Regions from separate parts of the Hydrogenophaga sp. SL48 genome, predicted to be linked through region 1. Evidence: predicted binding sites of a transcription regulator. Region 1 holds the regulator's gene; each other region holds the start of a gene.
What was found. The regulator sigma-54, encoded in region 1, starts transcription at its own class of promoters, with help from an activator protein. The targets are predictions, from matches to a motif close to TGGCANGNAANCTGCTTT.
Positions count from the first base shown of each region.

Region 2: the regulator sigma-54 is predicted to act here: its motif matches at 8,392-8,409, upstream of nifB (nitrogenase cofactor biosynthesis protein NifB).
Region 3: the regulator sigma-54 is predicted to act here: its motif matches at 4,088-4,105, upstream of IM738_RS12280 (transglutaminase family protein).

Region 1 is NZ_CP063400.1:5,093,804-5,103,673, forward strand. It holds gene IM738_RS24245 (flavin monoamine oxidase family protein) at 1-44, opposite strand, end outside; gene IM738_RS24250 (LysE/ArgO family amino acid transporter) at 194-838, opposite strand; gene IM738_RS24255 (HTH-type transcriptional regulator ArgP) at 969-1,877, shown strand; gene IM738_RS24260 (PsiF family protein) at 2,009-2,428, opposite strand; gene argS (arginine--tRNA ligase) at 2,554-4,251, shown strand; gene IM738_RS24270 (SPOR domain-containing protein) at 4,265-4,945, shown strand; gene IM738_RS24275 (thiol:disulfide interchange protein DsbA/DsbL) at 5,021-5,659, shown strand; gene lptA (lipopolysaccharide transport periplasmic protein LptA) at 5,796-6,440, shown strand; gene lptB (LPS export ABC transporter ATP-binding protein) at 6,470-7,219, shown strand; gene rpoN (RNA polymerase factor sigma-54) at 7,332-8,975, shown strand; gene IM738_RS24295 (THUMP domain-containing class I SAM-dependent RNA methyltransferase) at 9,120-9,870, shown strand, end outside.
Region 2 is NZ_CP063400.1:1,574,911-1,584,780, reverse strand. It holds gene IM738_RS07600 (SIR2 family NAD-dependent protein deacylase) at 1-547, opposite strand, end outside; gene IM738_RS07595 (DegT/DnrJ/EryC1/StrS family aminotransferase) at 557-1,720, opposite strand; gene IM738_RS07590 (hypothetical protein) at 1,724-1,984, opposite strand; gene nifT (putative nitrogen fixation protein NifT) at 1,990-2,214, opposite strand; gene IM738_RS07580 (cysteine desulfurase family protein) at 2,244-3,395, opposite strand; gene IM738_RS07575 (DUF3024 domain-containing protein) at 3,502-3,846, opposite strand; gene IM738_RS07570 (nitrogen fixation protein NifZ) at 3,843-4,124, opposite strand; gene IM738_RS07565 (nitrogen fixation protein NifZ) at 4,121-4,483, opposite strand; gene IM738_RS07560 (4Fe4S-binding leucine-rich repeat protein) at 4,476-5,312, opposite strand; gene IM738_RS07555 (hypothetical protein) at 5,309-5,893, opposite strand; gene IM738_RS07550 (HesB/IscA family protein) at 5,903-6,313, opposite strand; gene IM738_RS07545 (4Fe-4S binding protein) at 6,495-6,689, opposite strand; gene nifB (nitrogenase cofactor biosynthesis protein NifB) at 6,730-8,301, opposite strand; gene IM738_RS07535 (LysR family transcriptional regulator) at 8,903-9,838, opposite strand.
Region 3 is NZ_CP063400.1:2,591,649-2,601,518, forward strand. It holds gene IM738_RS12265 (alpha-E domain-containing protein) at 1-33, opposite strand, end outside; gene IM738_RS12270 (circularly permuted type 2 ATP-grasp protein) at 36-1,475, opposite strand; gene IM738_RS12275 (DNA internalization-related competence protein ComEC/Rec2) at 1,572-4,037, opposite strand; gene IM738_RS12280 (transglutaminase family protein) at 4,182-7,763, shown strand; gene IM738_RS12285 (circularly permuted type 2 ATP-grasp protein) at 7,969-9,870, shown strand, end outside.

The sequences.
Region 1 (9,870 bases):
CCGAAGATCGTGACCGGGGCGGTGGCGGGGCGGGTGTGGGTCATGTGGGTCAACCTTGGATGCAGCGATCGTTTCTTCCCAGATGCGCAACGGGTGAAGGGTCTGGTGCCAGAACACCGCGGAACCGGCTCCGCCGGGCCGCTGGTGTTGTCCCCTTGAGGGGGTGACGCGCGAAGCGCGGCGCGGGGGTGGGTCAGAACAGGCTGGCGATGAGCCAGCCGGCCGTGGCCCACATCATGAGAGCGACCGCGCCGTCCAGCAAGCGCCAGAGGTGCAGCGAATTGAGCCGGCGGCCGAGCCAGAACGCGGCGGCGCCGAGCAGCAGGAACCAGACCAGCGAGCCGGTGGCGGCGCCCAGGCCGAACACGGTGCTGCCCTGCCCGTAGGCCAGCGAGGCCGTGCCGATCAGCACGGCGGTGTCGATCCAGGCGTGCGGGTTGAGCCACGAGAACGCGAGCGCCGAGAGGATGGCCTGGCGCTGCGTCAACGGTGTGGGGGCTTGGCGGGTCTGGTCGCCGGCACCGTCGTTCAGCGCGACCATCGCCTGCGGCTTCAGGAAGCGCTGGAACGCCTGCCAGCCGTACACGCCCAGGAACAACACGCCGGCACCCACCAGCGCGCCGAGCATCTTGTCGGAGAGGCCGCCGAGCTGGGCCAGACCGAGCACGCCGAGGCCGATCAGCACCACGTCGGCCAGCGCACACACGGCCACGGTGAGCCACAGGTGCTGGCGCTGCAGGCCCATGCGCAGCACGTGCGCGTTCTGCGGGCCGATCGCCATGATGAGCGACATGCTCAACAGCATGCCGGCGGAGAAGGTGGGAAAAGCGAGGACCATGGGGGACTCCGGGAAAGCGTGTGTGACAGGTGTTGTCTGGAAGAACTGGCCGCCAGTGTGCGCCGTTGGATCCATGATTTAAATGAAGTTAACTTAAACTCTGATCACTCAATAATTACTTGATCGAAACATGCTCGACGCCCGCCAACTCGACGCCCTCGCCGCCGTGATCGAACACGGCGGCTTTGGCCCGGCTGCGCAGGCGCTGAACCTCACCCTCGCTGCGGTGTCGCTGCGCATCAAGGCACTGGAAGAAGGGCTGGGCCAGCGCCTGCTGGTGCGCGGCAAGACGGTGCGCGCCACGGCGGCCGGCCAGGCGCTGCTGGCGCATGTGAAGCAGCTGCGGTTGATGGAGGCCGATCTGCTGGGCGGGCTGCAGGGTGCCGGGGCGAAAGACGGCGCGCGCTGGCAGAACCTGAGCGTGGCGATCAACGCCGATTCGGTGGCGAGCTGGTTTTTGCCCGGCGTGGCGCCGCTGCTGAAGCGCCACCGGCTGCTGCTGGAGATCGTGATCGACGACCAGGACCACACGCACGACGCGCTGAAAAGCGGCGACGTGGTCGGCTGCGTCACCACGCTGGCCCAGCCCATGCGCGGCTGCGTGGCCGAACCGCTGGGCGTGATGCGCTACCGCTGCGTGGCCGCGCCCGAGGTGGTGCAACGCTGCACCACGCCGCGTGGCGCCGTGTCACCGCACCAGCTGCTGGCGCACCCGGCCATCATCTTCAACCGCAAGGACGCGCTGCAGGACGCCTTTCTGGAACAGCACTTCGGCCTGAAGCAACCCCACTACCCGCGCCACTACACACCGGCGGTGGACGCCTTCGAGCGCGCGATCGAGCTGGGGCTGGGCTGGGGCATGGTGCCCGAGCAGGACCTGACCGGCCGGCCGGGGCTGCAGGAGGTGCTGCCCGGCGCCACGGTGGACGTGGTGTTGTATTGGCAACACTGGGAGCGGGAGCCACTGTCGGCGCAGCGGCTGACGGCGGCGGTGAAGGCAGCGGCGCATGCCAGCCTGCCGCCGGTTTCTTTGAACTGAGCCGCAGGTATCGAGCAAGCACCTTCGCTTGCCGGAGCACGTGCCTTGCCCAGCACACACCGTGGAACCGGCTTCGCCGGGCCACTGGTGTGGTCCCCCTCAGGGGGAAGCCGCGAAGCGGCGCAGGGGGGTCAACCTTTCAAGCAGCTGCTCATGAACGCCTTGCGCTCGTCGCCCTTCAGGGTCTTGGCCTTGGGGTCGGCGTTGCAGGTCTTCATCTTGTTCTGTTGGGCGGTGCCGACAGCGGTGTCGCCGCTCAGGCAGGACTTCATGAAGGCCTTGCGCGCGTCGCCTTTGAGGGTTTTGGCCTGCGTGTTGGCGTTGCAGGCCTTCATGCGGTTCTGCTGGGCGGACGGCGCTTTCTCGGCCGCTGCAGGCGTGGCCGGTGTGGCAGCGGTCGCAGGCGCAGCCGGGGTGGCCGGGGTGGCGGCGGGAGCCGCCGCCTGTGCCTTGGCTGGCGCCGCCGCGGGTGCGGCGGCAGGGGCGGCGGTTTGAGCCAGGGCCATGGACAAAGAGCCGGCCAGCGCGATCAAGGTGATGAGTTGTTTCATGGAGGTCCTCTGGTTGGAAGGGCGTCCCCGGATGTCGGTGCCGCCTTGCCCGGTGCCGGGCCCGTTGAACATACCGCATCCGGCCGCGCCGCCCCTGGCAGGCCGCCCCCGTAAAATCCCGCCCCATGCTCTCAGTCAAACAAGAATTGCTCAGCGGCCTGGCCGCCGGGCTGGAAACCCTGTCCCCCGGCGCGGGCGCCCGCGCGGCTTTTGAATCACCCAAGGTGGCCGCGCACGGCGATTTCGCCTGCACCGCGGCCATGCAGCTGGCCAAGCCGCTCAAGCTCAACCCCCGCCAGCTGGCGGAAACCCTGCGCGCCACGCTGCTGGCCCAGCCGGCGTACCAGCGGTGGGTGTCCGACATCGACATCGCCGGCCCGGGCTTCATCAACATCCGCCTCAAGCCGGCCGCGAAGCAGCAGACCGTGCGTGAAATCCTCGACGCCGCCGAGGCGTTCGGGCAACAGCCGCGCAACGGTCAGCGACTGATGGTCGAGTTCGTCTCGGCCAACCCAACCGGCCCGCTGCACGTGGGCCACGGTCGCCAGGCCGCGCTGGGCGACGCCATCTGCAGCCTGTACCAGACCCAGGGCTGGGACGTGCACCGCGAGTTCTATTACAACGACGCGGGCGTGCAGATCGGCACCCTGGCCCATTCCACGCAACTGCGTGTCAACGGCTTCAAGCCGGGTGACGAATGCTGGCCGACCGACCCCGAGAACCCGGCCAGCAAGGGGTTCTACAACGGCGACTACATCCAGGACATCGCCAACGATTTCCTGGCGAAGAAGACCGTCAAGTCCGACGACCGCGAGTTCACCGCCAGCGGCGACGCGCAAGACCTCGACGGCATGCGCCAGTTCGCGGTGGCCTACCTGCGCCACGAGCAGGACCTGGACCTGCAGGCCTTTGCCGTCAAGTTCGACCACTACTACCTGGAGTCCAGCCTGTACACCAGCGGCCGCGTGGACGCGACGGTGAAGAAACTCGTGGACGCCGGCAAAACCTACGAGCTCGACGGCGCGCTGTGGCTCAAGTCCACCGAGTACGGCGACGACAAGGACCGCGTCATGCGCAAGGGCGACGGCACCTACACCTACTTCGTGCCCGACGTGGCCTACCACATCGCCAAGTGGGAGCGCGGTTTCACCAAGGTCATCAACATCCAGGGCACCGACCACCACGGCACCATTGCGCGCGTGCGCGCCGGCTTGCAGGCCGCTGGCGTGGGCATCCCCCAGGGCTACCCCGACTACGTGCTGCACACCATGGTGCGTGTGGTGCGCGGCGGCGAAGAGGTGAAGATCAGCAAGCGCGCCGGCAGCTACGTGACCCTGCGCGACCTGATCGAATGGACCAGCAAGGACGCGGTGCGTTTCTTCCTGCTCAGCCGCAAGCCCGACACCGAATACACCTTCGACGTTGACCTGGCCGTGCAGAAGAACAACGACAACCCGGTGTATTACGTGCAGTACGCCCACGCGCGCATCTGCTCCGTGCTCGCGGCCTGGGGCGGCGATGTGGCGACGCTGAAGGACGTGGACCTCGCGCCGCTGGACAGCCCGGCGGCACAGGCGCTCATGCTGTTGCTGGCCAAGTACCCGGCCATGCTCAGCGACGCCGCACGCGACTTCGCGCCGCACGACGTGACCTTCTACCTGCGCGAACTGGCCGCGAGTTACCACAGCTACTACGACGCCGAGCGCATCCTGGTGGACGACGAGGCCGTGAAAAAGGCCCGTCTGGCGCTGGTCGCTGCCACCGCGCAGGTATTGCACAATGGTTTGGCGGTGCTCGGCGTGAGCGCACCGCAAAAGATGTGAATTGAAAGCACCCATGAAACTTCAAGCTACGCAGGCGAGAAAGCACCACGGCGGCACCCTCACGGGTTTCGTGGTCGGCCTGCTCGTCGGTCTGGGCGTGGCCCTGTCGGTGGCGGTGTACGTCACCCGCGTGCCCGTGCCGTTCGTGGACCGGGGCGTGTCGCGCAAACCGGCGCAGGACGCGGCCGAGGCCGAACGCAACAAGGGCTGGAACCCGAACGCTGGCCTGGCGGGCAAACCCGCGCCGTTGCCTGAGCCCCCTGTGGCGCCGCAGCCGTCCACCCCCGAGCAGACGCCACCCGACAAGGACGCGAGCGCCACCAAGACCGATCCGGCCAAACCCGGCGCCACCAAACCCGCCGATGCGGCCACGGCCAAGCCCGAAGCCGATCCGCTGGGTGATCTCATGAAGTCCAAGACCGGGGCTGCCGCCGACCCGGCTGCGGCGGGCGCCGATCCGTTCGCGTATTTCGTCCAGGCCGGGGCCTTCAGGTCACCCGAAGAGGCGCAGGCCCAGAAGGCGCGCCTGGCGATGCTGGGCATGGACGCCAGCGTCAGCGAGCGCGAGCAGGCGGGGCGCACCGTCTACCGTGTGCGCATGGGCCCCTTCGGCCAGAAGTCGATGGCCGACGCCACCCGCGAGCAGCTGGAGGTCAACGGGGTGGAGGCCGCGCTGGTGCGCGTGCAACGCTGACGCTGGTGCTGCCGGCTCACGGAACTTTTCGCTTTGGACACAGCCCCAACACACCCTTTCAAGGAGTTTGACCACATGGACCGTCGAGTTTTTTCCCGCAGCCTGTTCTCTGTCGGCGCCGCCGCAGCGGCCGGCATGAGTTTGACGCCCGCGCTCGCCCAGCGCGTCGCGTTCCAGGAGGGCAAGGACTTTGTGCGCCTGGCCAAGCCCGCGCTGACCGAATCGCCCGCAGGGCAGGTCGAGGTGGTGGAGTTCTTTGCCTACAGCTGCATCCACTGCTTCAACTTCGAGCCGGTCTTCAACGAATGGGTCAAACGCAAACCGGCCCACGTCAACGTGCGTCGCATGCCGGTGGCCTTCAACCAGAACTTCGTGCCGATGCAGCGCCTGTATTTCACGCTGGAAGCCATGGGCCTGGTCGACAAGCTGCACGAGAAGGTGTTCAAGGCGATCCACGAAGAGCGCCTGCCGCTGACCACCGCACCGGCCATCCTGGCCTGGGTGGAAAAGCAGGGCGTGAACCGCGACCAGTTCACCGGCATCTTCAACGGTGCCGCGGCCAAGCTGGGTGAAAAGGCGATCGGTCTTCAGGACGCCTACCAGGTCGAAGGCACGCCCGCACTGGGCGTCGCCGGGCGCTTCTACGTGGGCGGCCAGGGTCCACGCACCCTGCTGGTCGCCGACACGCTGATCGCCGAGGTTCGCAAGGGCTGAGCTTTTCGGTCCACGCGCACAAGGCCCGCTGTCTGCGGGCCTTGTGCTTTCAGGTGGGGAACAAACTCACGCCGAGGCAGCGAAACGTGTTTTGCACCGCTACAATGAATGCAAGATTTGTGCCCTCCCCAAAGCCATGCCCCAACACACCACGCCCCACCGTCCTTCTGCCTGGTTGTTTGTCGCGGTCCTCGCGCTGACGCTGTCCTCCGCTGCCCGGGCGGAAAAAGCCGACAAAGACAAACCCATGAACGTGGAGGCCGACGCCCTGCGCTACGAAGACACGCGCCAGACCAGCGTGTTCACGGGCAACGTCGTGCTGACCAAGGGCACCATCGTCATGCGCGGCGCCAAGATGGATGTGCGTCAGGATCCCCAGGGCAGCCAGTACGGTCTGCTGGTGGGCACCCCAGAGAAGCCCGGGTTCTTTCGCCAGAAGCGTGAGGGACTGGACGAGTGGATCGAAGGGGAGGGAGATCGCATCGAATACGACAGCAAGGCCGAAACCGTGCTGTTCACCGGACGGGCCGTGTTGCGGCGTTACCGTGGCACCCAGCTCAACGACGAAAGCGTGGGCAGCCAGATCCTCTACAACAGCCTGACCGAGGTGTTCACGGTCAAGGGTGGCGACACCAACCGAACCGCCGCCAACCCGACCGGCCGCGTGCGCGCCATGCTCACGCCGATTCCGGACGCACCGGCCGCCAATGTGCCCGCGCCTGTGCCCACCGATCCAGCCAAGCTGCGTCCCAGCAGCAAGATCACCGAGCCTCGCAAGTGACGGGGACCGTCTCCAGCCCACAGGGTGGGATGGCGTCGAACAGCCGCCTGGAAGTTCGGGGTCTCAAGAAGTCCTATGGCAGCCGCAAGGTGGTCAAGGACGTGTCGCTGTCGGTGGACAAGGGCGAGGTCGTGGGGCTGCTCGGCCCCAACGGCGCGGGGAAAACCACCTCGTTCTACATGATCGTGGGCCTGCTGCGCGCGGACGGCGGTGAGATTCTGCTCGACGGACGGCGCATCGAATCCCTGCCCATCCACCGCCGTGCCCGCCTCGGCCTGGGGTACCTGCCGCAAGAAGCGTCGATCTTCCGCAAACTCACGGTCGCGCAGAACGTGCGCGCCGTGCTGGAGCTGCAGCACGGGCCTGACGGCCAGCCGCTGCGTGAATCCGAGATCAACAGCCGGCTCGACGAACTGCTCAAGGACCTGCGGGTGGACCACCTGCGCGACTCGCCCGCGCCGTCCTTGTCGGGCGGCGAGCGCCGGCGCGTCGAGATCGCGCGTGCGCTGGCCACGCGGCCCCGCTTCATCCTGCTCGACGAACCCTTCGCCGGCATCGACCCGATCGCGGTGCTGGAGATCCAGCACATCATCGGTTTTCTGAAGGCGCGCGGCATCGGCGTGCTGATCACCGACCACAACGTGCGCGAAACGCTGGGCATCTGCGACCACGCGTTCATCATCAGCGACGGCCACGTGCTGGCCAGCGGCACGTCCGCCGAGATCGTCGAAAACGCCGAGGTGCGCCGCGTGTACCTCGGCGAAAACTTCCGCATGTGAGCATGACCCCCACGCTCCTCACTTCGTGTGGTTCGCTGCCCCCCAAGGGGGCTGATTCGCCTTGGGGCGGCCCGGCGGCGAATCGTTTTTCCGAGCAAGCGGGACAGGCCCTGTGAAACAAGGTCTGTCGCTGCGCGTCTCGCAGCACCTCGCACTCACCCCCCAGCTGCAGCAGTCGATCCGGCTGCTTCAGCTGTCCACGCTGGAGATGGCCCAGGAGGTCGAGCAGATGCTCGACGAAAACCCGTTCCTGGAACGCGGCGAAGAAACGGCCGAGCGCGAAGACTTTGGCCTGGCGCAGACCGATGCGCCGGTCAGCGTGGCCGAGCAGATCGCCGACGCGGCCTCGCCCGTGGATGAATTCCCGGTGGCTGCCACCGAGTTCGACAGCCGCGTGTCCAGCACCGACAGCGCGCCGTCCGAGAGCGCACCCGCCGACGATCTGGAAAGCCGGCTCGAAGGCGCCAGCCCGGTCGAAGAGAGCTGGGAAGGCGACGGCACCGTCGAAATGGCGCCCGATGACAGCGAGTGGGGCGGCGACGCCCCGGCGCGCAACAACAGCTCCTCCGGCGAAGACGACGAAACCGCCAGCGCGGCCGATCTGGCGCGTGTGCCCGTGAGCCTGCAGGACCACCTGCACGAGCAGGCGCGCTGCCTGCGCCTCTCCGACGAAGACCGCGCCGCCCTGTATTTCCTGATCGAGTCGCTCAACGACGACGGGTACCTCGAAGACCGCATGACCGACCTGGCGCGGGCCTGGTGGCAGCTGTCGGCCTCGCCCGTGTCCCACGCCGAGCCGGCGTTCGAGGTCATCGAGGCCATTGAGGGCCGCCTCAACACCGCGCTGCAATGGCTGCAGCAGATGGAGCCTGCCGGTGTCGGCGCGCGCGACCTGGGCGAATGCCTGCGCCTGCAGATCCTGGAGATGCGCAATTCGCCGGCCGCCCGCGCGGCGCTCGCCATCTGTGGCCAGCCGCTGGAGCTGATGGCCAAGCGCGATGTGAAGCGCCTTTGCGGCCTCTGCAGCCTGGACGACGAGACGGTGCGCTCGGGGCTGTCGCTGATTGCACGGCTGGAACCCAAGCCGGGCCGCCGCTTCGTGGACGTGGAGCGCAACGTGGTCGTGCCCGACGTGATCGTCACGCGCGCCGGTCGCGGCTTCAAGGTGTCGCTCAATGCCGAGGTCATGCCGCGCCTGCGCGTGCACGACGTCTACGCCAACGCCATGCGCGGCAACCGCGGGGGCCGTGACAACGGCGGCGAGGCCGGTCACGCTGCCATGCAGCAGCGCCTGCAGGAAGCGCGCTGGTTCATCAAGAACATCCAGCAGCGCTTCGACACCATCCTGCGCGTCTCCAGCGCCATCGTCGAGCGCCAGCGCAACTTCTTCATGCACGGCGAACTCGCCATGCGCCCGCTGGTGCTGCGCGAGATCGCCGACGAGCTGGGCCTGCACGAATCCACCATCAGCCGCGTGACCACCGCCAAGTACATGTCCACGCCGTTCGGCACCTACGAGCTGAAGTATTTCTTCGGCTCCAGCCTCGGCACCGAGACCGGTGGCAACGCGTCGAGCACCGCGGTGCGTGCGCTGCTCAAGCAGTTCATCGCGGCCGAAGAGGCGGCCAAGCCGCTCTCCGACAACCAGCTTTCCGACCTGCTCAAGGAGCAGGGCATCGAGTGCGCGCGCCGCACCGTGGCCAAGTACCGCGAAGCGCTGCGCATCGCGCCGGCGAATTTGCGCAAGGCGCTGTGAACACCCCCTGCGCCGCTTCGCGTCTCCCCCCTCAAGGGGGGCCGCACCCGCGGCTTGGCAAAGCCAGTTCCGTGGTGCGTGCTGGAAACGGGCGCGCGTGATCGCCACCTGCGGACGCACCCGCGCTCAACATCTGTACTTCCTGTGAACCAACTCAAACTCTTCCTCCCCTGCGCCGCCGGCGTCGAGGACATGCTGGCCGACGAGGTGCAGCGCATCACCAGCGAGCCGCTGGCCTTCAAGGCGCGTGGCGGTGTGGGCGTCAAGGCCTCGTGGCGCGATGCCATGCGCCTGAACCTGCACAGCCGACTCTCTCAACGGGTCTTGGTGCAGCTGTGGCACGGCGGCTACCGCAGCGAGCAGGACTTGTACAACGCGGCTGGCGAGATCGCCTGGGAAATCTGGTTCACGCCGAAGCAGACCATCAAGGTCGAGATCACGGCGCAGCACAGCCCGCTCACCAGCCTCAACTTCGCTGCACTGAAGATCAAGGACGCGATCTGCGACCGCTTCCGCGACAAACGCGGCGAACGCCCCAGCGTGGACACCACCTGGCCCGACGTGCGCATCTACGCCCACCTCACCACCGAAGAGCTCACGCTCTACATCGACACCTCGGGCGAGCCGCTGTTCAAGCGCGGCTGGCGCGAAGACAAGGGCGACGCGCCGCTGAAGGAAACCCTGGCCGCGGCCATGATCGCCGCCACCGGCTGGAACGGCGGCGCCGCCGACTCGCTGGACGCCATCACCCCGCTGTACGACCCATGCTGCGGCAGCGGCACGGTGGTGATCGAGGCCGCGCAGATCGCGCTCAACATCCCGCCGGGCATGTTGCGCCGCTTCGCGTTTGAAAAGATGCTGCCCTTCCAGCCCCACGTGTGGACCGCCATCCAGG
Region 2 (9,870 bases), 1.9 Mb from region 1:
CGACGTAGTCGCTGTCGGACACGAGGTAGTTGCCGGCCGGGCTGTGACCGCCCCAGGGCTTGTAGTGCGTTGGCGCCACGGGCAGGGCTTCGAGCGCCTGGCCCTGGGCGTCGTAGGCGCCGGTCCAGTGGCCGAAATGTTCGGACTGCGACAGGCCTTGCACCTGGTTCCAGCCGCTGTCGCCGCGCACGCGGGTCAGCGCGTTCAGCATGGTGTCGTCGTACCAGGTGTCGACCCAGAGGCCGGCGTTGCTGCCCGCCAGGGCCAGCTGCAGCGCCGAAGGCTCGGGCGAGCTGGCAAAGGCCTCGTTCATCAGGTGCACGACGGACTTGCGGTGCTTGAAGTTCTCGATGAACTGTGCTGCCTGCGTGAGGCGGCTGCGCACCTTGTGCGGCACGCTGACCTTGGCCGTCATGAAGGTCGCCAGGTCCAGCGGCGTGGCCGGCACCTTGCCGGGTTCACACAGCGACAACATGTCCGGGCCCAGGTAAGGGATGACGCTGCCGGCGTCGAGGCGGCTGGCGATGTCTTGGATCAGGTCGGTCATGGTGTTTCCTTAGAGGTAAATGGCAGCGCCGGCGCCGACATTGGTGGCGGTGTCCTTGAGCGTCGTGACGATGTACTGCACCTGCACCGCGTCCATCTGGGTGTGCAGCGGCAGGGCCAGGGCGCGGTCGCCGATGCGGTCGGTGTCGCGCAGCAGGCCGCGCTGCTGGCCGATGGACTCGGCCGCGTTCATGTAATGGAACTGCTGGTGCAGCGGGTGGCTGTAGGCGGCGGTCTCGATGCCGCTGGAGGCCATGTCGTCCACCATCTGCGCGCGGGCGCTGGCGGTGAAGCGTTTGCCCAGGTGCACCACGTACAGCATCCAGTGCACCTCGTCGACGTTCTCGGCCAGGTAAGGCGGCTTCACGCCCTCGAAGCTCTGCATCTGCTCGTGGTACCAGAGCTCGACCTGCTTGCGCTCCATCAGCCGGTCGTCCAGGCTGGCGAGCTGGGCCAGGCCGAGCGCGGCGGTCATCTCGCTCATGCCGGCCTGCAGTGGCACACGCGAACCGACCGAGACCGAATGCCGGTCGCTCACGCGGCGCTGGCGCAGATAGCGCAGTTCGTGCACCAGCACGTCGTCGTCGGTGACCAGCATGCCGCCCTCGCCGGTGCACAGGGCCGAGGGCTGCGAAAAGTCGAACACCGACACGTCGCCGAAGCTGCCCACGGTCTGGCCCTTGTAGCGCGAGCCCAGGGCTTCGGTGCTGTCTTCGATCAGGTGGATGCCGTGCGCTTTCGTGAGCGCACGCAGTGGGTCCCAGTCGGCCGGGTGGCCGTTGGTGTTGCCGGCCAGGATGGCGCGGGTCTGCGGCGTGATCTTGAGCGCGGCCTCCTCGGGGCTCAGGCAGCCGGTCCAGTAGTTGATGTCGGCGAACACCGGCGTGGCGCCCGCGAGCGTGATGGCCTGCGCCACCTGGTGCCACGAGTGGCTGCTGCAGACCACCTCGTCACCCGGCCCGATGCCGTAGGCGCGCAGGGCGATCCAGGTGCCCAGGGTGCCGCTGCCCACCGCGACCGCATGGCGCCGCCCGGCCCAGCCCGCGAAAGCGCGCTCGAACGATTCCAGCATGGGGCCATCGCCCCAGCGGGCCGATTCCAGCACCGCGGTGACGAGCTGGATCTCGCGCTCGCCGCACTCGGGCTCGTAGAGGGAGATGGCATCGATTTCCATTTTTTATTCCTGAGTGAGGATGAGCGCATCGGCTTCTTCGGGCGCATCGGTCACGCTCCAGCAGTGGCCGTTGGAGGTGGCGAGGTAGACCTTGCGTGCGCCCAGCAGCAGCGCGGGTTTTTCGTCGCGCATGTCCATCGCATCGACCAGCACCACCTTCATCTCGGGGTGCTGGGAACGCCAGATCGAGGCCGCGTCGCGCAGGGTGGCGGCAGCGCCCACGAGTTCGCCGGCGGCGCGCAGGTGTTCGGTGCTGATGGACATGGTGTTCAGTCCTCGGAAACCGAAGACGCCAGGCGGCGCGCTTCGACGGTGATGGGCAGGCTCGTGCCTTCGGGCATGACCGGCAGGTCCAGTTGCCAACCGTTGGCCAGCGTGACCAGACCACCCCACATGCCGGGATTCACCATGTCGACGATGGGCTCCTCCAGGTCTTTCTTCGGCACATAGGCGCTCAGCACACCTTTGGCATCGCGGCGGATCATCACTTTCATCATCGGCTCCAGTGGGCAAACACAAAAATTCAGGACTCGGCGGCAACGCTGAGCAAGGGTTCCAGCAAGGCGGGCAGGCTGTTGAGCAACAGGGCGATGTCTTCGCTTTGGGTTTCATCGCCGAGTGAAAAGCGGATGGCGCACAGCGCCTCGTCGCGCGGAACGCCCATGGCGGTCAACACGTGCGAGGGTTCGCTGCCGCCCGACGAGCAGGCCGCGCCGCTGGACGCCGCCACGTTCAGGCGCGAGAGGCGCTGCAGCACCACGTCAGCGTCGACCATGCCAAAGCGCAGGTAGCTGGTGCCCGGCAGGCGCGGCACGCCCTGGCACCACACGTGCAGGCCGGGCAGTTCGGCCAGGCCGCGCTCGAGCGCGTCGCGCAGGCTGGCCACCTGTTCGGCCCGTTCTGACTGCACCGCCAGATCGCCCAGACGCTCCAGCGCCGCGGCCAAACCAACGATGGCCGGCAGGTTCTCAGTGCCGCCGCGGCGGCCGCGCTCCTGGCTGCCCGGCACTGGCGGCACGAGGGCCCGGCCCTGGCGCAGCAACAAGGCGCCCGCACCCTTGGGACCGTGGAATTTGTGGGCCGAGAGCGAAACCGCGTCGGCCGGGTATTCGGAAAAAGCAAACGGCAGCTTGCCGATCCACTGCGTCGCGTCCACGTGCATGGCGGCGCCGGCCGCGTGGGCCATCGCGGCGACTTCCGTCACCGGCATCAACGCACCGGTTTCGTTGTTGGCCGCCATCAGCGAGACCAGGGCCAGATCCGGGCCCATCAGGGCCGCAGCGGCGGTGAGGTCGATGCGGCCGTCGGGCGACACTGGCATGACGTCCACGGGCACGCCCTGCTCGGCCAGCGAGCGCGCCAGGCGCAGAAGGGCCGAGTGTTCGACCGCGCCGATCAGCAGGCGCTGGCGGCCCTGCGCCCGGGCCGTCGCCAGCAGGCCGGTCAAGGCCATGTGGTTGGCCTCGGTGGCGCCGCTGGTGAAGATGAGTTCGCTGGTCTTGCAGCCCAGCGCCTTGGCCGCCGTGGCCCGCGCCGCGCCGAGCACGCGCTTGGCGTCCTGCCCCGGACCGTGCTGCGACGAAGCGTTGGCCCAGGCGGTGACAAACACCGGCCCCATGGCATCCAGCACCTCCGGCGCGGGTGGGGTGGTCGCGTTGTGGTCCAGGTAGATCATGGCGAGCTTCTCCTCCAACCCAGGGCACCGCCGGGCCGACTTTGCCGGACGGCCAGTGCCGCCCCCTGGGGGGTAGCGCGAAGCGCTGCGGGGGGTGTCAGGTTCTTCATGGCCAGAACTGCCTCTCGCTGTCCAAACACAGCAAGTCCAGTAAGGGTTCGATCTGGTCGGCCCGCTCCTTCACCACCCAGGCCTGCTGTGTGTGGTCGCGGGCGCACAGCGTCCAGCAGGGGTGCTCGCCCATGGGCGGCTTCAGCAAGGCGATGGCGATGGTGCCGCCGCTCGGGTCCACGTTGCGCGAGCAGCACGGGCTCTCGACCCGGTAGCCCTGCTCGTCGATCCACACGGTGGGTTGCACGAAGCGGTAGCGCACGCGTTCCTTCAGTGCCCGCTCCAGGCGGTGCAGCGTCAGGTCACGCGGCAGGTTGCGCGCTTCGGGGACAGCGTTCATGCAACCTCGTCTTCGGTCTCAGGCAAGAGGCCGGCGGGTGCGGGCACGAGTTCGATTTCCATGCAGCCGACCACGCAGCCGGGGAACTGCACCAGGTAGACCGGCTCGTTGAGTTCCTGAGCGTGGCCGATGTTGACGATCTCGCCCACCGTGCCGCGCGCGGCCAGCAAGGCGTCGGGTCCGCGTTCGGGGTGGCTGCCGTCGTTGACCAGGTCGTCCAGCGCGATCACGCGCTGGCCCCAGGCGTAGACGGGTTCGCGGGGTTCAATGCCGTTCATGGGGCTTCCTTTTCAGGTTGGGGTTGACCGAGCGTCGTGATGCTGGAGGCTTTGTCGCCGAGTTGCGCCAGCACCTCGTCGGGCAGGTTGTCCAGGGTGCAGAGTTCTTTGGCGCGCATGCCGACGCGGTGGCCGGAGTCGACGAAGTCGACCGCGTAGATGTAGAACTGCTGCAGGAAGGTGTTGATGTTGATGACGTAGCCGATCTCGCCCTTGTTCACCAGCACCTCGCCGATGTCCTTGCCGTTGTAGGTGCCGTCGTTGCGCACCACGGAGCGCGCGATCACGCGTTCGCCGTACTGGAAGCGCGGTGGAAAGGCGAGTTCGATCTCGGCGTCGTCGCGGTTGATGTCAGCCATGGGGCGCTCCCGGTACGAGTGAAAGGGCCTGGCGCGGGTCCTGGCGTTCGAGCACGCTCTGGCGCACCAATGGGTCGTCGTCCTCGCGCAGCGGGCCGAGCAGGTCCGGGTCGGCGCGCTGCGCCACTTCCCAGCGCACCCGCCAGTCGGTGTCGGCCATCAGGCGCGGCAGCAGCGGCGCGGGCAGTCGCTCGGCGACGGTGCGGCGCACCTCGGGCGACTTGTCGCTGAGCAGGATCAGCAGCGCCGGCATCTCCAGGCGCTGCGCCACGATCAGGCGCACGGCGCGGTCGGGGTCGCGCGCCATGGTGGGCAACAGCGCCAGCGGCAGGCGCCGCGCCACCCACTCGCGCACGCCGTAGTCGGTGTCGTTGCGCATGGCGGCGAGTTCGGCGGTTTCCAGGCGCTGGGCGACGCGGATGCGGACCTCGCGGTGCGGGTCGTGCGCCATGCGGCCGAGCAGCTGCTGCGGCAGGCGCAGCGCGATCTGCAGGCGCACGGTTTCGTCCGGGTCGTCCATCAGCGAGGCCAGGCGGAACACGTTGGCGTGGCGCGCGGCGATGGCGCGCACCTCGAAGTACGCATGGCCGAGCTGGCGGTCGCCCTGTTCCGGGTGCCAGCGGAAAAAACGGTCGATGCGGCGCGCGTACACGTCCTGCATGCAGGCGTGGCCCGGTTCGCAGCCTTGTTCGGCTGGCAGATCGCGCAGGGCCTGGTATTCGCAGGCGCTGCAGTCCACCGGGCCGCCCTGCCAGTGCGAGGCCTCGATGTCGCCAGCGGGCGCGCGGGTGCCCCTGAACTCGGCGAGCGAGGTGTCTTGGGCGCTCATAACTTGGCCCCGTTTCCGCTCCAGCCGCGCACCGGGTAGGCGCTCAGCGGGTCCACCGCGTCGGGGGTGTTGGCGGCTTCTCGGCGTGCGAGCACATGCAAGAGCAAGGCTCCACCGAGGTGGTCTTTCGGGTCGAGCTGGCGCAGCGCGGCCAGCATCAGACGCGCTTCGTCGAAGTCGCCCAGGCGCAGGCTCAGGTAGGCCAGGCCCTTGAGCGTGAACAGGTAGAAGCGCACAGCCGGGTCGTGGCGCAGGGCATCGTCGTCGGGCGGCGCGTCGCCGAAGCTGGGGCCGAGCGCGCTGCGCGCAATCGCCAGCGCGTCTTCACCGACCGCGCGGGCCTTGTCCAGCGCATGGCCATAGAAATGAAACCGGTAGAGCGCGATCAGCGGCCCGGGGTGGCTGGGCGCCAGCGCCCTCGCCTTTTCCAGCAGTGCCAGGGCCTCCTCAGGCTGGTCGCGCTTGAGGCCCGCTTCCTTGATCAGTGCATCGACCTCAGGGCTGACCGCGCCGCCGATCGCACCGGCGCCGAACGCGTCGAGCGCGTCGTCCAGCCCCAGGTTGACGACGGCGGCGTTCATGGCCTGCGCTCAGGAGGCCAGCGTGGCCGGGCGGCCGCGCCCGATGGCGCCGATCTCGATCTTGGTCACCCCCACCATCGGCGCCGGGCTCTCACTCGATGCGCTGCTGCAGCCGCAAGCGGCCTGGTTGGGGTTGGTGAACGTAAGGCCCGACTGGGTCGGCGTGTCGGCGAAATCGACAATCACGCCTTCGAGCATCAGGCGGCTCTCGGCGCCGAGGAACAGGCGCAGGCCTTCGATCTCCAGCACCTGCTCACCCGGGCCGGGCGTGGCCTCGGCGCTGAATTCCGAGCTGTAGCCCGAGCAACCGCCGGGCGACACCGCCAGACGAAAACCCGCACCGGCCGGCAAGCCAGAGAAGCGCACGATACGCGAGATGAACTTGACGGCGGCGGGCTTGAGGACGATGTTGGGCAGCATGGTGGTGGTCTCGATGTACGGGATGAATGCAAATAACTCGGGAGGTCTCAAGCACAGACCGCACGCCCTAGGGCGAGCGCAGCAAAGCCCCCTTCAGAACACCGCGGAACCGGCTTTGCCGGGCCGCTGGTGTTGCCCCCTTGAGGGGGTGACGCGCCCTTGGGCGCGGCGCGGGGGTGCTTCAGATTTTTACGATGCAGCCGTCAACCGGGCACACGGCGACGCACTGCGGCTCGTCGTAGTGGCCTTCGCAGTCGGTGCACTTCTTGGGGTCGATGACGTAGGTGCCGCCTTTTTCGCGGATCGCGACGTTCGGGCATTCGGGTTCGCAGGCCGAGCAGGCGGTGCAGGTGGAAGCGATGATCTTCATGGGCATGGTGGCTCTCCTTCTATGGAACGTCGTGGGGAAATGAGGGTCAGGCGGCTTCGGCGAGGCCGCCGGTGAAGGCACCCTGGCGGATCTGCGCGTCACCGCGCGGCTGGTGCGTGATGGCGCCGCTGGCAATGCGGCCGCGGTAGCCGTTGAACCACTCGAGCGCGGCCTTTTCGATGAACTCGCCGACGTACTGGTCGACCGGCTCGACACCGGCGGCCAGCAGCTCGTCGCGCGGGCAGGCGCCGATCTTGGCGACCAGCACGGCGTGGCAGTCGTTGATGGCGTTGACCACCGAAGGCAGCTGCTCGTCGTCGCCGTGGCCGCCCTGGCAATACAGGTCGACGCGGCGGTGTCCGACGAACAGGGCCTGCGCGGCCGAGACTTCAAACACCTGGAATTCGGTGACGTGGCCGAAGTGCTCGTTGACCCGGCCGCCGCCTTTGGTGGCGACCGCGACCAGCACCTTCAGGTCTTGATCCACATCGATGGCGCTGGCTGCGGCCAGGGCTTCGTGTTTGGCGGCCTGTTGCGCCTGGCGCTCGACCTCGACCTTGTCCTGGTAGCTCTTGCGCTTGTCCAGGTCGTAGACCACTTCCATCTGCTCCAGCTTGTCGAGCGTGAACTCTTCCGAGCGGTCTTCGCCAAGCAGGCCCACCGCGTCGGCACGGCACTGGCGGCAGTGGCGCATGAGGTTGGCGCCGCCCATGCAGGCGTCCTGCACAGCCTTCAACTCCGAAGCGGTCGGGCCGCGCTGGCCGGTGAGGCCGAACACCGTGCCGTGTTCGGCTTCGGAGATCAGCGGCATGATGTTGTGCAGGAAGGCGCCGCGCTTCTTCACCTCGCGGTTCACCTCGATCAGGTGCTCGTCGTTGATGCCGGGGATCAGCACCGAGTTGATCTTGGTGAGCACGCCGCGCGCGGTGAGCATCTCCAGGCCGAGCATCTGGCGCTCGTGCAGGATCTTGGCGGCCTCGTAGCCGGTCACGCGCTTGTGGTTCCAGAAGATCCAGGGGTAGATCTTTTCGCCCACGGCCGGGTCCACCATGTTGATGGTGATGGTCACGTGGTCGACGTTGTATTTGCAGATCTCGTCCACCTGGTCCGGCAGCGCCAGGCCGTTGGTGGACAGGCAGAGCTTGATGTCGGGCGCCTGCTCCTGCAGCATGCGGAAGGTGTCGAAGGTCTTGGCCGGGTTGGCCAGCGCATCGCCCGGGCCGGCGACACCGAGCACCGTCATCTGCGGGATCTCGCTGGCCACGGCCACCACCTTCTTCACCGCCTGTTCGGGCGTGAGCTTTTGCGACACCACACCGGGGCGCGACTCGTTGCTGCAGTCGTATTTGCGGTTGCAGTAGTTGCACTGGATGTTGCAGGCCGGCGCCACGGCCACGTGCATGCGCGCGTAGTGGTGGTGGGCTTCTTCGGAATAGCAGGGGTGGTTCTTGACCTTGTCCCAGACTTCCTGGGGCATGTCGTCCGGGCCATCGGACGTGCCGCAACTGGCCTTGCCCTCACCGCCGGAGGTGCCACAGCCACCACCGGTGGAAGGCAGCTCGGGCGCGGCGCCCAAGGGTTTGATCTGTCCGATGGACACATACGTCCTGGCGGGCATGGCGCCCGCCGCTGCACTGCCACCACTGCTCAATGCTGTCGACATGAAGACCCCTTTCGTGCAACCAACAACGGCCGCTTGGGCAGGTCTTCAGCGAATTTCGTGCCATCGAAAAAAAACGTTTCAGATCAATGGCTTGGTGGTTCTGTCGGTTGTCGGGAATGGGACAACGGGGGTGGTTTTGTCGGGGGCCGTCGGGGTTGCGACAAAGCGGGAAATGGGTGGGAGGATGGGGGTCTACTCAGCGCGGCTGAGGGTATCGGCAGCGTGGATGGCCGGAATGCAGCGTTTGGAGCCGGTCGCTGGCTGCGGGAGTACTCTTGCTGCCCGGCATCAAGCAGTCGTTTGGGCCTGGTCGCACGCGAAGTCTCGAATGCTGGCTGTATGGGGTGCAGCGGTAGGTCGCCCCGCAGGATGACCAATGGCAGGTTCCGGCGGCCGCTGTCATTGGTCTGCGAGACCTGGCTGGCTGCTGCCAGCCTCAAGCAGCCATGCAGGAGGGCTGCTCTGCAGCGATCCGTTCATCGGCTCAAGTCTGGTCGCTGACTGCAAACGCCTCCGGACGCTGGCGTTCTCCCGTCTCTGACAAAGCGTCCCCAGTTCATTGACTGAACACCTTCGATCGCGCGCCCAGCAGCGCATCGGCGAGCGCGCAAACGCTTGGCAGCTCGCTGCCCGCTGTTGTCATGCAAACGAGCAGCTTTCTGCGAGACCAGGCATCTGAAAGTGCGACGATGCGGGCGCCTGCCTTGCCAAAGCGCACGGCAGCGCTCTCGGGCATGACCGCCGCCCCCACGCCCGCAACCACAAGCTCTGCGACAGCGTCAAAGCCGCCCAGGCGCACCCGATGGCGCGGGACGCGGCCGCTGCGGCTGGCCTGGGCCGCCAGAAAGCGGCTGAGTCCGCTGTCCCGAGCCAAGCCAACAAAGGGGTGCTCCAGCAACTCGCCATAGGCCATTGAGCGGCGGCGGCCCAGGGGCCAGCGCGCAGGCAACAGCGCCACCAATCGGTCATCAACCCAAGGCTGCACCAGCAGCCCGGAGGTGTCGACGTAGTCCGCGACGATGCCCAGGTCAGCGGTGCCACGGCGCAATGCGTCAATGACCGCCTCGCTCGGCAGCTCTTGCACGTCCACATCAAGGTCAGGGGTCTTCACCAAGAATTGTCCGATCGTGCGCGGAAGGGTCTCGGACATGGCGGCCGTGTTGCAAAGCAGTCGAACCGTACCGCGCAATCCATGGCCAAAGCTCGCCATCTCGACATGCAGCGATTCGAGTTCAGCAAGCACACGGTTGGCGTGGCGCATCAGCGCGCGCCCCGCGTCGGTGGGCACCGCGCCCGACTTGGAGCGCTCCAGCAGGCGCGAACCGGTCGCGTCTTCAAGATGCTTGAGGCGTGCACTGGCCGCGGCGAGCGAGAGGTTCACCGCTGAAGCCGCGGCAGTGATGGTTCCATGCGCCATCACGGCGGCGAAGAGGTGCAGATCGAACGGATCGATGCGGTAGTCGGAGGTGCGGCGCTTGGGGGTGGTGCTCATGGGCTTCATCCTACGGAATCTGCGAAGGACAC
Region 3 (9,870 bases), 2.5 Mb from region 1:
CCAGAAGAGGTGGTCGGCGGTGCGTGAAAGCATGATCAGTCTTCCAGAATCCAAGTGTCTTTTGTACCGCCGCCCTGTGACGAGTTGACGACGAGCGAACCTTCCTTCAGCGCCACACGGGTGAGGCCCCCGGGCACCATCTGCACCTCCTTGCCACTCAGCACGAAAGGGCGCAGGTCGATGTGGCGCGGCGCCACGCCGCTCTCCACGTACGTGGGGCAGGTGGACAGGCTGAGCGTGGGCTGCGCAATGTAGCCCTCGGGCTTGGCCCGCACCACGGCGCGGAATTCGTCCACCTCGGCCTTGGTGGCCGCGGGGCCCACCAGCATGCCGTAGCCGCCGGCGCCGTGCACCTCTTTCACCACCAGCTCGGCCATGTGGTCGAGCATGTATTTCAGGTCGTCCGGGTTGCGACCCATGAAGGTCGGCACGTTGTTCAGGATCGGTTTCTGTCCCAGGTAGAACTCGATCATCTTGGGCACGTAGGGGTAGATCGACTTGTCGTCCGCCACGCCCGTGCCGACGGCATTGCAGATGGTCACGTTGCCGCTGCGATAGACGCCGAGCAGGCCGGCACAGCCCAGCGTGGACGTGGGTCGGAACACCAGCGGGTCGAGGAAGTCGTCGTCCACGCGGCGGTAGATCACGTCCACGCGGCGCGGGCCCTTGGTGGTGCGCATGTAGACGAAGTTGTCTTTCACGAACAGGTCCTGCCCCTCGACCAGCTCGATGCCCATCTGCTGCGCGAGGAAGGCGTGTTCGAAGTAGGCACTGTTGTACATGCCGGGCGTGAGCACCACCACCGTCGGCTCGGCCGTGGTGGCGGGGCTCACGGCGCGCAAGGTTTCGAGCAACAGGTCGGGGTAGTGGGCGACCGGGGCCACGCGGTTCTGGCCGAACAGGTCGGGGAACAGCCGCATCATCATCTTGCGGTCTTCCAGCATGTAGCTCACCCCGCTGGGCACGCGAAGGTTGTCTTCGAGCACGTAGTACTCGCCCTCGCCCTGGGCGTTGGGCGCACGCACGATGTCGACGCCCGAGATGTGCGAGTACACGCCGCCCGGCACGTCCACGCCCATCATCTCGGGGCGGAACTGCGCGTTCTGGAAAATCTGGTCGGCCGGGATGTGGCCGGCCTTGATGATCTCCTGGTCGTGGTAGACGTCGTGGATGAAGCGGTTGAGCGCGGTCACGCGCTGCACCAGGCCCTGCTCCATGCGCTTCCACTCGTGCGAAGGGATGATGCGCGGGATCAGGTCGAAGGGGATCAGGCGCTCGGTGCCGGAGCCGTCCTCGTCCTTGGCGCCGTACACCGCGAAGGTGATGCCGACGCGGCGGAAGATCATTTCCGCCTCCTCGCGCCGTGCCGCCATCACCTCTGCGGGTTGCTGCGCCAGCCAGTTGGCGTAGGCCTGGTAGTGAGCCCGCACCTCGGAAGGCGAAGCGTTCATCTCGTCAAACATCGGTCGGCTCATGGGCGTTTTTCTCCTGCAGACAGCATAGCAAGGAGTGGGCCAGCGGTGTGAGAGTGGCCCCAAAGCAGTGCGCCTCCCCGCGAGGGAATGGACCGATCAATCCATGGGTCTGGCGGGTGGAGCATCCGTGTCCGTGTCCGGTTCACCCGGTGGTGAGGGCTCCGGCCCGGTGGGCGCATCAAAGTGGTGCCAATAGCGCCGCGCGGCCTGCCGGTGGCAATGCACCGTGTTGGGCTGTTCGCTGCGCCACAGGGCCGCACCGCATTGGGGCGACTCGACCCAGGTGAGCCGCCGCGCCCGGTAGCGATCCAGCACCACCGGGGCCGGGTGGGCAAACCGGTTGCGGTAGCCCGACTGGATCAGCACCTGCCGGGGGCGCAGGGTGTTGAGCAGCACCGGGCTGCTGGAACTGGCGCTGCCGTGGTGCGGCGCCAGCATCAGGCTGGCGCGCAGTTCGGGCCGCGCCATGGCCAGGCGGGTTTCGCCCTCGGCGTCCAGATCGCCGCTGAGCCAGGCAGCCTCCTTCGCATTGCTCACCCGCAGCACGCAGGACATGGCGTTGGTCGATCGCAGCCCCTGCCCATCGGGGCCGTACAGCCCGGGCGCCGGGTGCAGCACCTCGAAGTCCACACCGTCCCACGCCCAGCGCTGGCCCGCCACGCAGCGCTCGCCCTCGCCAAACGACGACAGCCAGCGCGCGCCGGGCCAGGCGGCGCGCACGGCCGCCGTGCCGCCCGAGTGGTCGCTGTCGCGGTGGCTCACCACCACCGTGTCGGGCGCCTCGCCCAGCGCGCGCAGCAGGGGCACCACCACGCGCTGGCCGGCGTCGCTGTCGCTGCCGTGGCGCGGCCCGGTGTCGTAGAGCAGGCTGTGGTTCGCGGTGCGCACCAGCACCGCGCTGCCCTGCCCCACGTCGATCGCCATGACCTCGAAGGCGCCCTCGGGCGGGCGCGTCGGCTGCCATGCCAGCACCGGCCACAGCAGCACCACGCCCGCCAGGCGCAGCGCCCAGGGCAGGCGCAACACCAGCAGCACACCCCCCACCACCCCGGCCACCGCCAGCGACATGGGCGGGATGGCGCGAAACACCGCCGCCCAGGGCCATTGCGCCAGCCAGGCCAGCCACATGCCCAGGCCCTGCACCGCCCACGCCGCTGCGTCCCACAACGGCGACAGCAGCACGCCCGCGAGCGCCAGCGGCGTGACCACCAGCGTCACCCAGGGGATCGCGAGCAGGTTGGCCACCAGCCCGATCAGAGAGACCTGGCCAAACAGCAACAAGGACAGGGGCGCGAGTGCGACGGTGATGGCAGCCTGCTCGCGCAGCATGCCGAGCGCCGACCCGCCCCAGCGCCGCCAGTGGGGCACCGCGTCCAGCGGATCGTCCCGCTCCCCCCGGGCACCCGAGGCAAACAGGATGCCCACCGCGACGAAGCTCAGCCAGAACCCCGGCTGCATCAGCGCCCAAGGGTCGAGCAGCAGCACCACCGCCATCACCAGCGTCCACACCGCGGGCCAGGGCCACCGCCGCGCCGACAGTCGCAACGCGACCACCACGGCCAGCATCAGGACCGTGCGCTGGGCGGGAACGCCCCAGCCCGAGAACAGCGCGTAGGCCGCCGCGAGCGCCAGGCCGCCCCAACCCGCCGCCACCGGGACCGGCAGCACCAGCAAGGCGCGCGGCCATGCCCGGCCCAACCGCCGCCAGAGCCGCCCCAGCAGCGCCGTGGCCAGCCAGGCAAACAGGGTGACGTGCAGGCCTGAGATGCTCATCAGGTGGGCCACGCCGGTGCTTCGGAACAGGGTCCAATCGCTGTGGTCGATGGCGCTCTGGTCACCCACCACCAGCGCGGCCAGCACACCGGCGCTGCGCGGATCGTCCACCCGCTGGTGGATGCGCTCGCTCACCGCCTGCCTCGCGGCCTCCACGGGGTGCCACCCGCTCGCGCCGAGCCGCGCCGGCCGAGGATCGCGGGGTCCGTTGCGCACGTAGCCGGTGGCGCCGATGCCGCTCTCCCAGAGCCAGCGCTCGCGGTCGAACCCATGGGGGTTGCTGTTGCCGTGCGGACGGCGCAGGCGCACGGTCAGGCGCCAGCGGTCGCCGGCGCGCCAGACCGGCCCGGCGCCGACCACACCCCGGCTGTACCAGCCCAGCTGCAGCAAGGCGGGCAGGTGCAGGGGCTGGCCGTCCCGGGCGGCGGACTCCAGCGCGAACTCGAAACGCACGCCGTCGGCGCTGCGCTGCGGCAGCGAGGCCACGCGCCCCGTGACCTCGAGGTCGATGCCTTCGAGCGCCGGGGGCAGCGCCTGGGCCGCGAAATGCGCGGCCCGTACCCCCGTCAGTCCCGCGCCCGCCAGGGCGCCCGCGCAGAGGGCGATGGCGACACCGGTGGCGTGCCACCCGTTTCCGCGTCGGCCCCAGCGCAGCGCCAGCCCACCCAGGACAGCGGCACCCAGCAGCCCGATCGCGTACACCCGCATCGGCCACAGCACCGCCTGCTGCAGTTGAAGCGCCACACCCAGCACCCAGCCGGGCAGGACCGCCAGCGCGACCCAGGCCATGTTCAGGTCCGGCAAGGTGGCGGGCGACCCGCCACCCGTTCATACTGCGATGGCGCGGGACTTGCTAGCCCACGCCTGAGCCCTGCGGGCAGCCATGTCGCCTGCACCACCATTTTTTGCCTCCCTGTTGAAAGTGATCCCAGCATGGCCATCCACGTTGCCCTGAGCCACATCACCCATTATCGGTACGACCGACTGGTCAAACTCGGTCCCCAGGTGGTGCGCCTGCGCCCTGCGCCGCACAGCCGCACCAAGGTGCTGTCGTACTCGCAGAAGATCGAACCCGCGGGCCATTTCATCAACTGGCAGCAAGACCCGTTCGCCAACTACCAGGCCCGCCTGGTGTTCCCCGAGCCCACCACCGAGTTCAAGGTCACCATCGACCTGGTGGTCGAGATGGCGGTGCACAACCCCTTCGACTTCTTCCTGGAGCCGCGTGCCGAGGAATACCCCTTCACCTACGAAGCCTCGCAGACCCAGGAGCTCGCGCCCTACCTCGCCACCGCGCCGCTGACCGACGAACTCAAGGCCTACCTCGCCCAGGTGGACCTGAAAAAGCGCCGCACCATCGACTTCCTGGTCGACGTGAACCAGATGCTCCAGCGCGACATCTCGTACACCATCCGCATGGAGCCGGGTGTGCAGACACCCGAACAGACGCTGAAGCTGAAAAGCGGCTCCTGCCGCGACACCGGCTGGCTGCTGGTGCAGATGCTGCGCCACCTCGGCCTGGCCGCGCGCTTCGTCTCGGGCTACCTGATCCAGCTCGCGCCCGACGTGAAAAGCATCGACGGCCCGAGCGGCCCCGAGAAAGATTTCACCGACCTGCACGCCTGGTGCGAGGTCTTCCTGCCGGGCGCCGGCTGGATCGGCCTCGACCCGACCTCCGGCCTGCTGGCCGGTGAAGGCCACATCCCGCTGGCCTGCACGCCACAGCCCTCCAGCGCCGCGCCGGTGGAAGGCGCCATGGACAAGTGCGAGGTCGAGTTCGAGCACCACATGGGCGTGACCCGCGTCTACGAATCGCCGCGCGTGACCAAGCCCTACACCGAAGAACAGTGGGCCAGCGTGGTCGCGCTGGGCAAGCAGGTCGACGCCGATCTGGTGAAGCACGACGTGCGCCTCACCATGGGCGGCGAGCCGACCTACGTGGCCGTGACCGACCGCGACGCCGCCGAGTGGAACACCGACGCCCTCGGCCCCACCAAACGCGGCTACGCCACCGAACTGCTGGGCCGCCTGCGCGAGCAGTACGGCCACGGCGGCTTCGTGCACATGGGCCAGGGCAAGTGGTACCCGGGCGAGCAGCTGCCGCGCTGGGCACTGTCCATCTTCTGGCGCGCCGACGGCCAGCCTTGCTGGCACAACCCGGCCCTGCTGGCCGACGAACGCGACCCGGCGAAGTACGACGCCGACGACGCGCGCCGCTTCACGCAGGCGCTCGCGCGCAAGCTCGGCGTGTCCACACAGTACATCACCCCCGGCTACGAGGACACCTGGTACTTCCTCTGGCGCGAACGCCGCCTGCCGGTGAACGTGGACCCCTTCGACGCCAAGCTCGACGACGAGCTGGAACGCGCGCGCCTGCGCCGTGTGTTCACGCAAGGGCTGGACGCCACGGTCGGCTACGTGCTGCCGCTGCAGGCCGACGGCGACGGACCACCCTCCCAACACGGCCAGAGCGCCTACCACCGCGTGTCGGGAACGCAGTGGTCCACCGGCCCCTGGTTCTTCCGCGACGAGCGCATGTACCTCGTGCCCGGCGATTCGCCCATGGGCTACCGCCTGCCGCTGGATTCGCTGCCCTGGGTATCGGCCGCCGATTACCCGTACCACATCGAGCAGGACCCACACACCGCGCGCGACCCGCTGCCGAGCGGCGCCACCGTGAAACACCAGGTGTCACCGCACCAGGTGGGCGGAGGTTTTGCCGAAGGCGGCATGGTGTCCCTGCAGGGCACGGACTTCCATGCCAGCGGCGCGTCCGCCGATGGCCAAAGTGCCGGCCCGGGCGCCGCGCCCGCGCAGGCCCTGTCGTCGAAGTTCCCGCAGCGCAATCAATCGGCCGCCTGGCTCACCCGCACCGCGCTGGTGGTCGAGTCGCGCGACCCGCACCGCGCCAACGGACCCAAGGCCGAAAAAGCCGGTGGCGGCAAGACGCAGCACCTGTATGTGTTCATGCCGCCGATGCAGCGGCTCGAAGACTACCTGGACCTGCTCTCGGCGGTGGAAGACACGGCCGAGAAGCTGGGCATGACCATCGTGCTCGAAGGTTACCCGCCGCCGCGCGACCCGCGCCTGAAGATGCTGCAGGTCACGCCCGACCCGGGCGTGATCGAAGTGAACATCCACCCCAGCAGCAGCTGGGACGAGCTGGTCGAGCGCACCGAGTTCCTGTACGAGGCCGCGCACCAGACGCGCCTGTGCGCCGAGAAGTTCATGACCGACGGCCGCCACACCGGCACTGGCGGCGGCAACCACTTCGTGCTCGGCGGCGCCACGCCGGCCGACTCGCCCTTCCTGCGCCGGCCCGAGCTGCTGGGCAGCCTGGTCGCCTACTGGCACAACCACCCCTCGCTGTCTTATCTGTTCAGCGGCATGTTCATCGGCCCAACCAGCCAGGCCCCGCGCGTGGACGAGGCGCGCAACGACCAGCTGTACGAGCTGGAGATCGCGCTGCAGGAGATCGCCAAACAAAGCAGCCGCTACGGGCAAGGCCCCACCGCCGGGCCGCCCCAAGGCGGGGCAGCCCCCCCGGGGGGCAGCGGACCACGCGCAGCGGGGGAGCGTGGGGGCGACAGCTTCATGCCGCCCTGGCTGGTGGACCGCACGCTGCGCAACATCCTGATCGACGCCACCGGCAACACGCACCGCAGCGAGTTCTGCATCGACAAACTCTTCTCGCCCGACTCGCCCACCGGCCGCCTGGGCCTGCTGGAACTGCGCGCGTTTGAAATGCCTCCGCACGCCCGCATGAGCATCGCCCAGCAGCTGCTGCTGCGCGCCCTGGTCTCGCGCTTCTGGCAGAAGCCGTTCAGCCAGAAGCTCACGCGCTGGGGCACCGAGCTGCACGACCGCTTCGTGCTGCCGACGTTCATCCGCATGGACTTCGAGGACGTGTTGTCCGACCTCGCCGAATTCGGCTACCCGCTGGACATGGCCTGGTTCGAGCCGCACTTCGAGTTCCGCTTCCCGCTGGTGGGCCAGATCGCCGCGCGCGGCATCGAGCTGACCTTGCGCAGCGCGCTGGAACCCTGGCACGTGATGGGCGAAGAAGGCGCACCCGGCGGCACCGTGCGTTATGTTGACTCGTCGCTGGAGCGCATCGAGGTGCGCGTCTCCGGCTACAACGACAGCCGTTACGTCGTCACCTGCAACGGCCGCGCCGTGCCCCTGCAGAGCACCGGCACCGTGGGCGAATTCGTCTCGGGCGTGCGCTACAAGGCCTGGAGCCCGCCGTCGGCGCTGCACCCGTCGATCCCCTCGCACGCACCGCTGACCTTCGACATCGTGGACACCTGGATGAACAAGTCCATGGGCGGCTGCCAGTACCACGTGGCCCACCCCGGCGGCCGCAACTACGACACCTTCCCGATCAACGCCTACGAGGCCGAAAGCCGGCGCCTGTCGCGCTTCTTCCAGATGGGCCACACCACGGGCAAGATGAATGTGGCCCCGGCCACGCACAGCCGCGAGTTCCCGTTCACGCTCGATCTCCGGCATTGACCCCCTGCGCCGCCCGCGGCGTCACCGCCCCGAGGGGCGCCAGCAGCGGCCCGGCAAAGCCGGTTCCGCGCTGGCCTGGTTGAAGACACCTCCAGCGCGGCGCCGCTGACAAAAAGATGCTCACGTGAAGGACACCACGGGACAAGGCGATGAAGATGCACCGGTGGCACCACCCGAAGTGCCCGCGCGGGCATACTCCAAAGCCGTGACCCCAGAAGAATCCAGAGACTCCCTGTTTGACGATCTCAGCCCCGACTCTCCCCGGGACTGGGCGTCGTCGTTCTCCATGGCGGCCGACGCAGGCCACCGCGACGAGTTGCGTCTGCCTGGCACCGACGACCTGGCACCCACCTGGGCCAGTTTCTTCGACCACGTCGGCACCGACGGCCTGGCCGACCTGAACCGCCGCAACGACAACCTGCAGCGCCAGATCCGCGACAACGGCGTCACCTACAACGTCTACGCCGACGCCGCCACCGGCCAGCAGCGCCCGTGGGCGCTGGACCTGTTCCCCATGATCGTGAGCCCGCAGGACTGGGCGAAGATCGAGGCCGGCGTGTTGCAGCGCACGCGCCTGCTCAACGCCATGATGGCCGACCTGTACGGGAAGCGCGAGCTGCTCCAGCGCGCCCTGCTGCCGGCGGCCCTGGTGCAAGGCCATCCGGGCTACCTGCGCGCCATGCAGGGGGTCAAGCCCGTGGGCGGCACCTGGCTGCACATCGTGGCCTTCGATCTGGCGCACGGGCCGGACGGTCGCTGGTGGGTGGTGGGCCAGCGCACGCAGGCACCCTCGGGCCTGGGCTATTTGCTGGAGAACCGCATCGCCATCGCGCGCCAGTTCCCCAAGGCGTTTGCCGGCATGAAGGTGCAGCGCCTGGCCGCGAGCTACCGCGCGCTCATGGACGGCATCAAGGCCATGGCGCCCGAAGGCGAGAACGCGCGCATCGCCCTGCTCACGCCCGGCCCCTACAACGAAACCTATTTCGAACACGCCTACCTGGCGCGCTACCTCGGTCTGACGCTGGTCGAAGGCAACGACCTCACCGTGCGCGACCAGCGCCTCTACCTCAAGACGCTCAGTGGACTGGAGCCGGTGCACGCGCTGATCAAGCGGCTCGACGACGAGTGGCTGGACCCGCTGGAGCTGCGCACCGACTCGCGCCTGGGCGTGCCCGGCCTGCTGCAGGTGCTGCGCGCGGGCAACCTGCTGCTGGCCAACGCGCCGGGCTCGGCGCCGCTGGAATCGAGCGCGTTGCTCGGCTTCCTGCCCGCCATCAGCCGCCACCTGCTGGGCGAAGAACTGCGCCTGCCCTCGCTCGCCACCTGGTGGTGCGGCGAAGACGCCGCGCTGCGCGAGGTGCTGCCGCTGCTCAAGGACAGCGTGATCAAGCCCACCTACCCGCAGTCGGGCCGCGACACCGCCATGGGCCAGAGCCTGAAAGCGCGCGAGCTCGACGAATGGTCGGGACGCATGGTGCGGCACCCCGACGACTACACCGTCCAGGCCTGGCTGCCGCTCTCGCAAACGCCCACCTGGACCGGCGAGCACCTGATCCCGCGCTCGGCCATGCTGCGCGTGTTCGCGCTGGCCGACGGCCCGCAGAGCTGGCGCATGCTGCCCGGTGGCCTGGTGCGCCTGGCGCCGCGCGGCCAGCTCATGGCCTCGATGCAGCGCGGCGGCAGCAGCGCCGACTGCTGGGTGCAGACCGAGGGCGCGGTGGACCACACCAGCCTGCTGCAAAGCGCGCCCAGCACCATGGCGCTGGCCCAGCACAAGCGCCCGGTCACCAGCCGCGCGGCCGAAAACCTGTTCTGGCTCGGGCGCTACACCGAGCGCGCCGAAAACAGCATCCGCCTCGCCCAGATCGTGCTCACCCACCTGGGCGGCGAAGAGCCCAACTCGAAGCCGCTCATGGCCTGGCTCTCGGCCACCGCCCACGAAAACTCGCTGGTGCTGCCCGACGTGCCCGCCGCCGGACAATCGGCCCGCGTGTTCGCGCGCTCGCTCATGGCCGGCCTCTCGCCCGAGCCGGGCAGCCCGCTGGCCGGGCAATCGTTCAGCGTGGGATTCAACCTGCGCGCGCTCAAGGCCTCGGCCGCGCAGGTG